Regions from separate parts of the Bradyrhizobium sp. Ash2021 genome, predicted to be linked through region 3. Evidence: predicted binding sites of a transcription regulator. Region 3 holds the regulator's gene; each other region holds the start of a gene.
What was found. The regulator PhoB, encoded in region 3, activates phosphate uptake and scavenging genes when phosphate is short. The targets are predictions, from matches to a motif close to TGTCATNNANCTGTCAT.
Positions count from the first base shown of each region.

Region 1 (3,275 bases), 3.3 Mb from region 3:
TGGCCTTGCGAGTAGAGCAGCACCGCGATGATGCCCATGGTCTTCTGCGCGTCGTTGCCGCCATGGCCGAGCGAATACAATGAGGCCGAGACGAATTGCAGGATGCGGAAGGCGCGGTCGACCGCGAACGGCGTCGAGCGTACCGACAGCCACGACACGATCGCGACCAGCACCAGCGCCAGCAAAAATCCGACCAGCGGCGACAGCACGATCGCGAGCAGCGTCTTGCTGAGGCCGCTCCAAACCGCGGCGGACAATCCCGCCTTGGCCATACCGCCACCCACCAGCCCGCCGATCAGCGCATGCGAACTGGACGACGGTATCCCCAGCGCCCAGGTGATCAGGTTCCAGACGATGGCGCCGACCAGGGCCGCGAAGATCACGGTGGCGTCGACCACGCTCGGTTCGATGATGCCGGTGCCGATGGTATTGGCGACGTTAAGCCCGAACACCGCGAACGCCACGAAGTTGAAGAAGGCCGCCCAGATCACGGCGTATTGCGGACGCAGCACCCGGGTCGACACGATCGTGGCGATCGAATTGGCGGCGTCGTGCAGCCCGTTGAGGAAATCGAACAGCAGCGCGACCGCGATCAATGCGACCAGAACGGGAAGACCAAGCGCGGCGTCCACTCGTCCCTGCCCTATACCTGTTCGATCACGATCGAATTGATCTCGTTGGCAACGTCGTCGAAGCGGTCGGCGACTTTCTCCAGATGGTCGTAGATCTCGGCGCCGACGATGAAATCCATCGTGTTGGCGTTGCGATGCTTGAGGAACAGTTCCTTCAGTCCGATGTCGTGGAGGTCATCGACCCGGCCTTCGAGCTTGGTCAGTTCCTCGGTGATCGCCGTCAGCATCGCGACGTTGTCGCCGATCGCCGATAACAGCGGCAGCGCGCGCCCGACCAGATTGGCGCACTCGACCAGCAGCGTCCCCATTTCGCGCATCGGCGGCTCGAACGTGCGCACCTCGAACAGCACCACCGCTTTCGCGGTCTGCTGCATCTGGTCGATGGCGTCATCCATCGCCGTGATCAGGTTCTTGATGTCGCCGCGATCGAACGGGGTGATGAAGGTGCGGCGGACCGCGGTCAGCACTTCGCGGGTGATGTTGTCGGCGTCGTTTTCGAACTGATTGACGCGCTGGCAGAACACCGGCGTTTCGTCGCCGCCGCGCAGCATCTCCTGCAACGCCTGCGCGCCCTGCACGCATGTCTGGGCATGCCGGGCAAACAGGTCGAAAAAGCGTTCCTCTTTGGGCAAAAAGGCACGAAACCAGCGCAGCATGGGCTTGTCCATCGTTCCGTAATGGCCGCATCCGACGACCCGTCACAAAACTGTCATAGACCATTCGCAGGGAAAGCGCGCCACGGCAGGCCCCCTGAAACCGGTCATCCACCGCTTTGTGGGGCCGTAAAACGGTTCCGGAAATCGGCCGCTTTAGAGCGACCGCCGGAAATAATGCGCGATTTCGCCGATCACGCCGCGGCGGAACGTCAGCACGCAGGCGACGAAAATACAGCCCTGGATCACCGTCACCCACTGGCCGAAGCCGGCCAGATATTGCTGCATGGCGATGATCACGAAGGCGCCGACCACCGGACCGAATACGGTTCCGAGACCACCCACCAGCGTCATCAGCACGATCTGCCCGGACATCGCCACTTCAACGTCGGTCAACGACGCGTTTTGCGCCACAAACACCTTCAGCGAGCCGGCCAATCCCGCCAGCGTTCCCGACAGGATATAGGCGAGCAGCTTGTACTGTTCGGTCTTGTAGCCCAGCGATATCGCGCGCGGCTCGTTCTCACGAACCGCCTTCAGCACTTCGCCGAACGGCGAGTTGATGGTGCGGAAAATCACCAGAAATCCAAACAGGAATCCGGCTAGGACGACGTAATAGAGGATCGTCGAGTTGGCGAGGTTGAAAATTCCGAACAGGTAGCCCTGCGGAACGCCCTGGATGCCGTCCTCGCCATGGGTGAACGGCGTCTGCACGTACACGAAAAACAACAGCTGCGACAACGCCAGCGTGATCATCGCGAAGTAGATCCCCTGCCGGCGAATAGCGACAAGGCCGGTGATCACGGCGAGCGCGGCCGCGGCGCCGGTACCGGCGAGAATACCGATCTCGGGCGGCACCGCCCAGACTTTCAGGGCATGGGCCGTGACGTAGCCCGCCGTCCCCAAGAACATCGCGTGGCCGAACGACAACAGTCCGCCATAGCCGATCAGGAGATTGAAGGCGCAGGCCAATAGCGCAAAGCACAGCGCCTGCATCACAAAGAACGGATAGATTCCGGTCAAAGGCACGATCGCCAGCAGCCCCGCCATCGCGCAGAACGCGATGATCTCGTCGCGCATCGCACGCGGAGGAACCCGAATCGTATCGTCGGTCATCGCTGTCATGTCAGGCCGCCCGTCCGGTCAGTCCCGTTGGCTTCACCAGCAACACCAGGACCATGAACACGAAGACCACGGTGTTGGAAGCCTCGGGATAGAAATATTTCGTCAGTCCCTCGATCACGCCGAGCGCAAAGCCGGTCACGATCGATCCCATGATCGAGCCCATCCCGCCGATCACCACCACCGCGAACACCACGATGATCAAATTTTCGCCCATCAGCGGCCGGACCTGGTTGATCGGCGCCGACAACACGCCGGCGAGCGCGGCGAGCCCGACGCCGAGCCCGTAGGTCAGCGTGATCATCCGGGGCACGTTGATGCCGAAGGCGCGCACCAGCGTCGGGTTTTCGGTGGCGGCGCGCAGATAGGCGCCGAGCCGGGTGCGCTCGATCAGGTACCAGGTCCCGATGCAGACCACGAGCGAGAAGATCACCACCCAGCCGCGATAGATCGGCAGGAACATGAAGCCGAGATTCATGCCGCCCTGCAATCCGTGAAATCCTCCGATCGTTGGATAGTCGGGGATCGCATAGGGCAGACCGGATGAGCCGAAATAATTCTGGAACACGCCCTGAATGATCAGCGCCAGCCCGAATGTCAGCAGCAAGCCGTAGAGATGATCGAGGCCGGCCAGCCATTGCAGCATGGTTCGCTCGAGGATCATCCCGAAGATACCCACGACGATCGGCGCGATAATCAGCGCCGGCCAGTAGCCGATGCTGAGGTACGCATTGTTGAGCAGGAAATACGCGACGAAAGCGCCCATCATGTAGACCGCACCATGGGCGAAATTGATGATGTTGAGCATGCCGAAGATCACGGCAAGCCCAAGACTGAGCAGCGCGTAGAACGAGCCGTTGATCAGTCC
Region 1 is NZ_CP100604.1:4,216,111-4,219,385, reverse strand. Features, by position in the region: gene NL528_RS19950 (anion permease) at 1-632, opposite strand, end outside; gene NL528_RS19945 (DUF47 domain-containing protein) at 644-1,288, opposite strand; gene NL528_RS19940 (branched-chain amino acid ABC transporter permease) at 1,442-2,410, opposite strand; gene NL528_RS19935 (branched-chain amino acid ABC transporter permease) at 2,412-3,275, opposite strand, start outside.
Region 1: the regulator PhoB is predicted to act here: its motif matches at 1,329-1,345, upstream of NL528_RS19945 (DUF47 domain-containing protein).

Region 2 (3,275 bases), 650 kb from region 3:
GAGAAATTGCTGGCGCTGTCGCGCTTCACCACGACCTCGGGCGAAAAGCGTTCGATCAAGCAATATGTCGAGGACCTGAAGCCGAACCAGACCGAGATCTATTATCTTACCGGCGACAGCATCGAGCGGCTGAAGTCGAACCCGAAGCTGGAATCCGCCAGAGCGCGCGGCATCGAGGTGCTGCTGCTGACTGATCCGGTCGACGCGTTCTGGACCTCGGCGCCGCTGGATTTCGGCGGCAAGCCGCTGAAGTCGCTGAGCCAGGGCGATGTCGATTTCGGCCTGATCCCGCTGCTCGAGGAGAAGGCCGACGACAAGAAGGAGGACTCCGCCGCCGACGAGGCCGCGACCATCGCCGTCATCAAGGATACGCTCGGCGATCGCGTCTCCGACGTGCGGGCATCGCAGCGGTTGACGTCGAGCGCGTCATGTCTGGTCGCCGGCGGTGACGGGCGCGATCGCATGCTGGAGCGGCTGCTGGCGCAGCAGAACAAAGGCTCGGTCACAAAGCCAATCCTCGAGATCAACATGCGCCATCCGCTGGTCGCGGCGATTTCCGGCGCAAAGGACGCGGCCGCGGATCTGTCGTTGCTGCTGCTGGAGCAGGCGCAAATCCTCGACGGCGATTTGCCGGACGACCCGGCGGCGTTCGCGGGCCGGCTCAATCAGCTGGTGCTGCGCGGGCTGGCGAAGGGATAGGGCAGGCGAGCGACTTCAAATCGTAGCACCACCCGGCAGGGGATTGCCGAGGTCGTCGGTCGGCACCAGCTGCTGGTTGAACGCGGAGAAGTACGCCGCCCACTCCGGATTGCCGACATTGACCAGCACCGCGCCGTCCTGCCAGACGTCGTTGTGGTCGTTGGAATCATTGCCCGGGCGATGGATGAAGCTCTGGGTCGATCCCTGATTGAGGTGGACGTCGTGCAGGCCGTCGCCTTCGCTGTAAAAGCGGCCGAAGATATAGACGTCGAGATTTTCCTGATGCGCTTTCGACAGCAGGCGCTTCAGCGAGCCCGCGGGTTCGGCGGTGTCGGAACCGTCCATCACGTCGCTGTCGCGCCATTTGCCGGTATTGGCAAGCAGGTCGCTGCGCAGGAAGTCGAGCGCGGGAAGTGCGGCCTGGCCGGTCAGATCGTGCGAGCCGGCAGCGGCGGCCTCCAGCGTCTGGATCAGCGGGTGGCGGAAATCGAACGCGAGCTTGTATTTGAGCAGATCGTCGGCGTCGTTGGTGCCGACATTGACGGCGACGTCCCAGGTGGCGCCATCGACCTGCAGATTGCAGTGCAGGTGATACTGGGTTTCGTGCCCGTGACGCGACGGCTGCATGATTGGCTCCGAAGTCACCTTGGTCTTGACGTATCCATAGGCAAGGGTCATGGCGGCACTCCTTCCGATTGCCTGATTGTCGGGAATATAAATACAACCCAGGATGTGACGGGTTGGTGAAGTAGGACACAGTTGCGGCGCGGGAGTTCGGATTTCATCCGGCCGCCGTGCGAACCGAATGCCAAATCCGGCCGTATCTGCTACACGGCTTCGAGCACGGGATAAGTCTGGATCACGATGACCGACGGCAGCGACACCTTCTACGGCGGCATTCCGGTCTTTCGCGGCTTTGGCAGCCTGATGGACCCGGCGCTGTATTCGCCGTTGCCGGACGACTGGAGCATCGGCGTCGCCGACATCGTGGAATCGACCAAGGCGATCGCGGCGCAGCGCTACAAGGCGGTCAACATGGCCGGCGCCTCCGTCATCGCCGCCGTCACCAATGCGCTTGACGGCCGCGAATTTCCCTTCGTGTTCGGCGGCGATGGCGCGAGCTTTGCGGTGTCGCCCGGCGATCTCGAACGCGCGCGCGAGGCGCTGGCGGCGACCGCGACCTGGGTCGAAGAAAGTCTCGACCTCGTGATGCGGGTGGCGCTGGTGCCGGTCGCGGCGGTCCGGGCAAACGGGTTGGATGTCCGCGTCGCCCGGTTCGGACCATCGCCCAATCTGTCCTATGCGATGTTTTCCGGCGGCGGTCTTGGCTGGGCAGATGCGGCGATGAAGCGCGGCGAGTTCGCGGTTCAGCCCGCGTCTCCGGGCACGCAGCCCGATCTCAGCGGGCTTTCGTGCCGGTTCGAGGAAATTCCTTCCGCGCGTGGTCTCATCCTCTCGGTGCTGGTGGTGCCGGCGCAAGGCGCCGATCCGCGCGCCTTCCGCAAGGTGATCGAGGACGTCATCGCGCTCTCCGAGCGCAGCCCCGACGCGGGACGTCCGGTGCCGCCGGGCGGTCCGCCGCTGCGATGGCCGCCGCAGGGTGTGGAATACGAGGCGCGTGCTGCGCGAGGCGGCTCGCTATTGAAGCGCCGCGGCGTGGTGCTTGCCGTTACCCTGTGGGCCTATGTCGTCATGCGCTTCGGCATCAAGGTCGGCAACTTCGTGCCGAAAACCTACGTGCAGCAGGTGGTGGAGAATTCCGACTTCCGCAAATATGACGACGGGTTGCGGATGATCCTCGACTGCACGCCGGAACTCGAGCGTGCGCTGACGCAGATTCTGGTGGCGGCAGCCTCAAGCGGGATCGTGCGCTATGGCCTGCACCGGCAGGACGCCGCGATGATGACCTGCTTCACGCCGTCGGTGATGCGCAGCGACCACATCCACTTCATCGACGGCGCGCGCGGCGGCTATGCCTCGGCGGCGACCGCGCTGAAGGCGACGCCTGCTTGAGAATCCGGTCTTAGCGTCCCGCCCGCGTCCAGTTTTCGCCGCCGCACAGTGCGCCGACGCAGCCTTCGACCCTGAGCGTGTCCTGACCCGTCACCGAGACGTTGCTGGCATAAGTGCTGCCGTCGTCGGCGTTGTAGATCTGGCCGGACCATTTGCCGGGCGCGGTGGCGCGCATGCCGCCGAACAGCGGAAGCCCGATCATCGGGCGCTGCCTCAGGGCCGGATTGGGGTTCTTGTCATCGACCTGAGGTTTGCCGGTGGCGGGATCGGTCGGCTCGCGCAGCCAGACCACGACGCCGCAAATCCCGGCGCCGCATTTGTTGACGCGCACTTTGGCATCGCCGGCTTGCGTCAGCCAGAGGCCGGACGGATCGCCGGCAGTCTGCGCGCGCGCGGGCAATGCGCCCGGCAACGCCAGTAACATTGCAACGAAAAATGCGAATCTGCAGGCCATCAGTCATCCTCGAGAAGCAGGCCTGAATAGCAACAAATGGAATTTGTGCAATGCCAAACAAACTGGGGCTATTTGCCCCAGTCTGTGACCTTGATTGCCAGCACTGTGC
Region 2 is NZ_CP100604.1:1,565,702-1,568,976, forward strand. Features, by position in the region: gene htpG (molecular chaperone HtpG) at 1-699, shown strand, start outside; gene NL528_RS07510 (DUF2278 family protein) at 715-1,377, opposite strand; gene NL528_RS07515 (DUF3095 domain-containing protein) at 1,564-2,712, shown strand; gene NL528_RS07520 (DUF2147 domain-containing protein) at 2,723-3,166, opposite strand; gene NL528_RS07525 (MATE family efflux transporter) at 3,235-3,275, opposite strand, start outside.
Region 2: the regulator PhoB is predicted to act here: its motif matches at 1,432-1,448, upstream of NL528_RS07510 (DUF2278 family protein).

Region 3 (3,275 bases):
GCCACGCGCCTTCGCCGCGCTCGAAGCCAAGATCGACCCTGGCGAAGACGGGAAGCAGATGCGACGTGGCGCTCTTGGTCATGGCAATCACTGATGGTTATGAGACAGTCACGATGCCTGCCGGGGCGCGGCAGCAGCCCGTCTTCCGAAAACAAAACGTGCCGCCTTTTTCGGGCGGCACGTGGCAAACATTCTATGCTGGCGGCGGTAACTGTCAACACGCCACGAGACGTGCCTTCCTGCACTGCAAGAAAAGCGCAATCCGTAACATTCCGGGGCGGTGGAAAAACACGATTGCAATGCTTAAGTGTGGGAACATGTGGACGCACCGACGGGGACTCTTGCGCCAGAGTCCCGCCATATTGTAGCGTCTGAGCCGTCGGGTACGACATCTCGTGCGGCGGATCTGATCCTCTGAAGTCCGGTGTTCTGCGTACACGCTCGGGCGCGCTTTCTGCGCCCGGCGAGGGCTAAGGGATTCTGCCCGCAGGGATATTTGAGACGATTGGCATCGCCAGCGCTGCCCCAGATTGGCCGGCGCGACGCGAAGGGAAGAATGCGATGACAGTATTGACCTGGTCCGACGATCGCGTCGAGCAACTGAAAAAACTTTGGGAGTCCGGCCTTTCGGCCAGCCAGATCGCCGCGGAACTCGGAAATGTGACGCGAAATGCGGTGATCGGCAAAGTGCACCGGCTGGGGCTTTCCGGCCGCGCCAAGAGCCCCTCCTCGGCCGCCCCGCGGCAGCGCAAGGCCCGCCCAGCCCAGCAGATGATGCGGGTTTCGCGGCCGGTGTCGCGCGGCAACACCGCGCTGGCCCATGCCTTTGACGTGGAGATGGAGCCCGATCCGGTCACCTACGACAATGTGGTGCCGATGAGCCAGCGGCTGTCGCTGCTCGAGCTCAACGAGGCCACCTGCCACTGGCCGATCGGCGATCCCTCGAGCAACGACTTCTTCTTCTGCGGCGGCAAGGCGCTCGCCAGCCTGCCCTATTGCGCGCACCACTCGCGCGTCGCCTATCAGCCGGCTTCCGATCGCCGCCGCCCGGCGCCGAAGCCGACCAGGTAAGGCACGCGCACTCTCCGGTGTCGTCCCCGCGAAGGCGGGGACGACAGTGGAGTGTTTTCACTCCACCTTCGCAAATCGATCGTCCAGCGCGTAGCCGGCGCCGCGGACGGTGCGGATCGGGTCCTGCTCGCGGCCGGGGTTGAGCAGTTTGCGCAGGCGGCCGATATGCACGTCGACGGTGCGCTCGTCGATATAGATGTCGCGGCCCCAGACGCTATCGAGCAGCTGCTCGCGGCTGAAGACACGGCCGGGATGCTCCAGGAAGAACTCCAGCAGGCGATACTCGGTCGGGCCGAGATCGATCGGACGGCCCGAGCGCGCGACCCGGCGCTTCTCGCGATCGAGTTCGATGTCGCCATAGGTCAGCACGGTGGCGAGCCGCTCCGGGCTCGCCCGCCGCAACAGGCCTTTCACACGCGCCAGCAGTTCCGGCACCGAAAAGGGTTTTACGATGTAATCGTCGGCGCCGGTCGCCAACCCCCGCACCCGCTCGCTTTCCTCACCGCGCGCGGTCAGCATGATGATCGGCAGCTGCTTGGTCTCGGGCCGCGCGCGCAGGCGGCGGCACAGCTCGATGCCGGACAGTCCCGGCAGCATCCAGTCGAGCACGATCAGATCGGGCACGCGCTCCTTCAGCCGTGTGTCGGCGTCGTCACCACGGCCGACGGTTTCGACGTCGTAGCCTTCGGCATCGAGGTTGTAGCGCAGCAGCGTCGTCAGCGCTTCCTCGTCTTCGACCACCAGAATGCGGGCGCTCATCAGTGTAAGCCTCTCTTCGTCTTATTTTGCCGCGTTTTCTTCACGCGAAACGCTACGTCTCTAGTTCCCGGGTACCGTCGTGGCGAACGTCGTCATGTCGCCCTTCGGACGCTTGTCCATGATCTGCTGGCCCTCGATCATGTAGAACACGGTTTCGGCGATATTGGTGGCGTGGTCGCCGATCCGTTCGATGTTCTTGGCGCAGAACATCAGGTGAATACAGAACGAGATGTTGCGCGGATCTTCCATCATGTAGGTCAGGAGCTCGCGGAACAGCGAGGTGCAGATGGCGTCGACTTCCTCGTCGCCCTTCCACACCGCCATCGCCGCCGGCAGGTCGTGCGCCGCATAGGCATCGAGCACCGACTTGACCTGCGACTGCACCAGGTCGGTCATGTGCTCGAGGCCGCGGATCAGTTTCAGCGGATGAAAATCGTTCTCCAGCGCCGCGACCCGCTTGCCCATGTTCTTGGCGAGGTCGCCGATCCGCTCCAGATCGGTGGCCACCCGCATCGCGCCGACGATTTCGCGCAGATCGATCGCCATCGGCTGGCGCCGCGCGATCGTCAGCACCGCGCGCTCCTCGATCATGTGCTGCAGATTGTCGATTTCGGCATCGGCGGCGACCACGCGCTTGCCGAGCGCGATATCGCGGCGCACCAGCGCATCGACGGATTCGGTGATCATGCGTTCGGTGAGGCCGCCCATCTCGGCGACCAGCCGGGTCAATTCCTGCAGATCGCTGTCGAACGCCTTGGCGGTATGTTCAGAAGCCATGTGTTATCTCCTCAACCGAACCGGCCGGTGATGTAGTCTTGGGTGCGTCGATCGCTCGGCGAGGTGAAAATCTTGTTGGTGTCGTCGAACTCGATCAACTCACCAAGGTACATGAAGGCGGTCTTGTCCGAGACGCGCGCCGCCTGCTGCATATTATGGGTAACGATGGCGATGGTGTAGTCCTCCGCCAGTTCCTGGATCAATTCCTCCACCTTGGCGGTCGAGATCGGGTCCAGCGCCGAGCAGGGCTCGTCGAACAGGATCACCTCGGGCCGCACCGCCACGGTGCGGGCGATGCACAGCCGCTGCTGCTGGCCGCCGGAGAGCGATAGGCCCGAGGCGTTCAGCTTGTCCTTGACCTCATTCCACAGCGCGCCGCCACGCAACGCCTTTTCGACCCGGCCGTCCATCTCGGATTTGGAGATCTTCTCATAGAGGCGGATACCGAAGGCGATGTTCTCATAGATCGTCATCGGAAACGGCGTCGGCTTCTGGAACACCATGCCGACCCGGGCCCGCAGCAGGTTGAGATCGAGCTTGGGGTCGAGGATGTTGGTCTGGTCGAGCATCAATTGACCGGTCGCACGCTGGCCGGGATAGAGATCGTACATCCGGTTGAAGATCCGCAGCAGGGTCGATTTGCCGCAGCCGGACGGCCCGATGAAGGC
Region 3 is NZ_CP100604.1:910,753-914,027, reverse strand. Features, by position in the region: gene NL528_RS04250 (aspartate aminotransferase family protein) at 1-82, opposite strand, end outside; gene NL528_RS04245 (GcrA family cell cycle regulator) at 562-1,071, shown strand; gene phoB (phosphate regulon transcriptional regulator PhoB) at 1,129-1,830, opposite strand; gene phoU (phosphate signaling complex protein PhoU) at 1,891-2,607, opposite strand; gene pstB (phosphate ABC transporter ATP-binding protein PstB) at 2,619-3,275, opposite strand, start outside.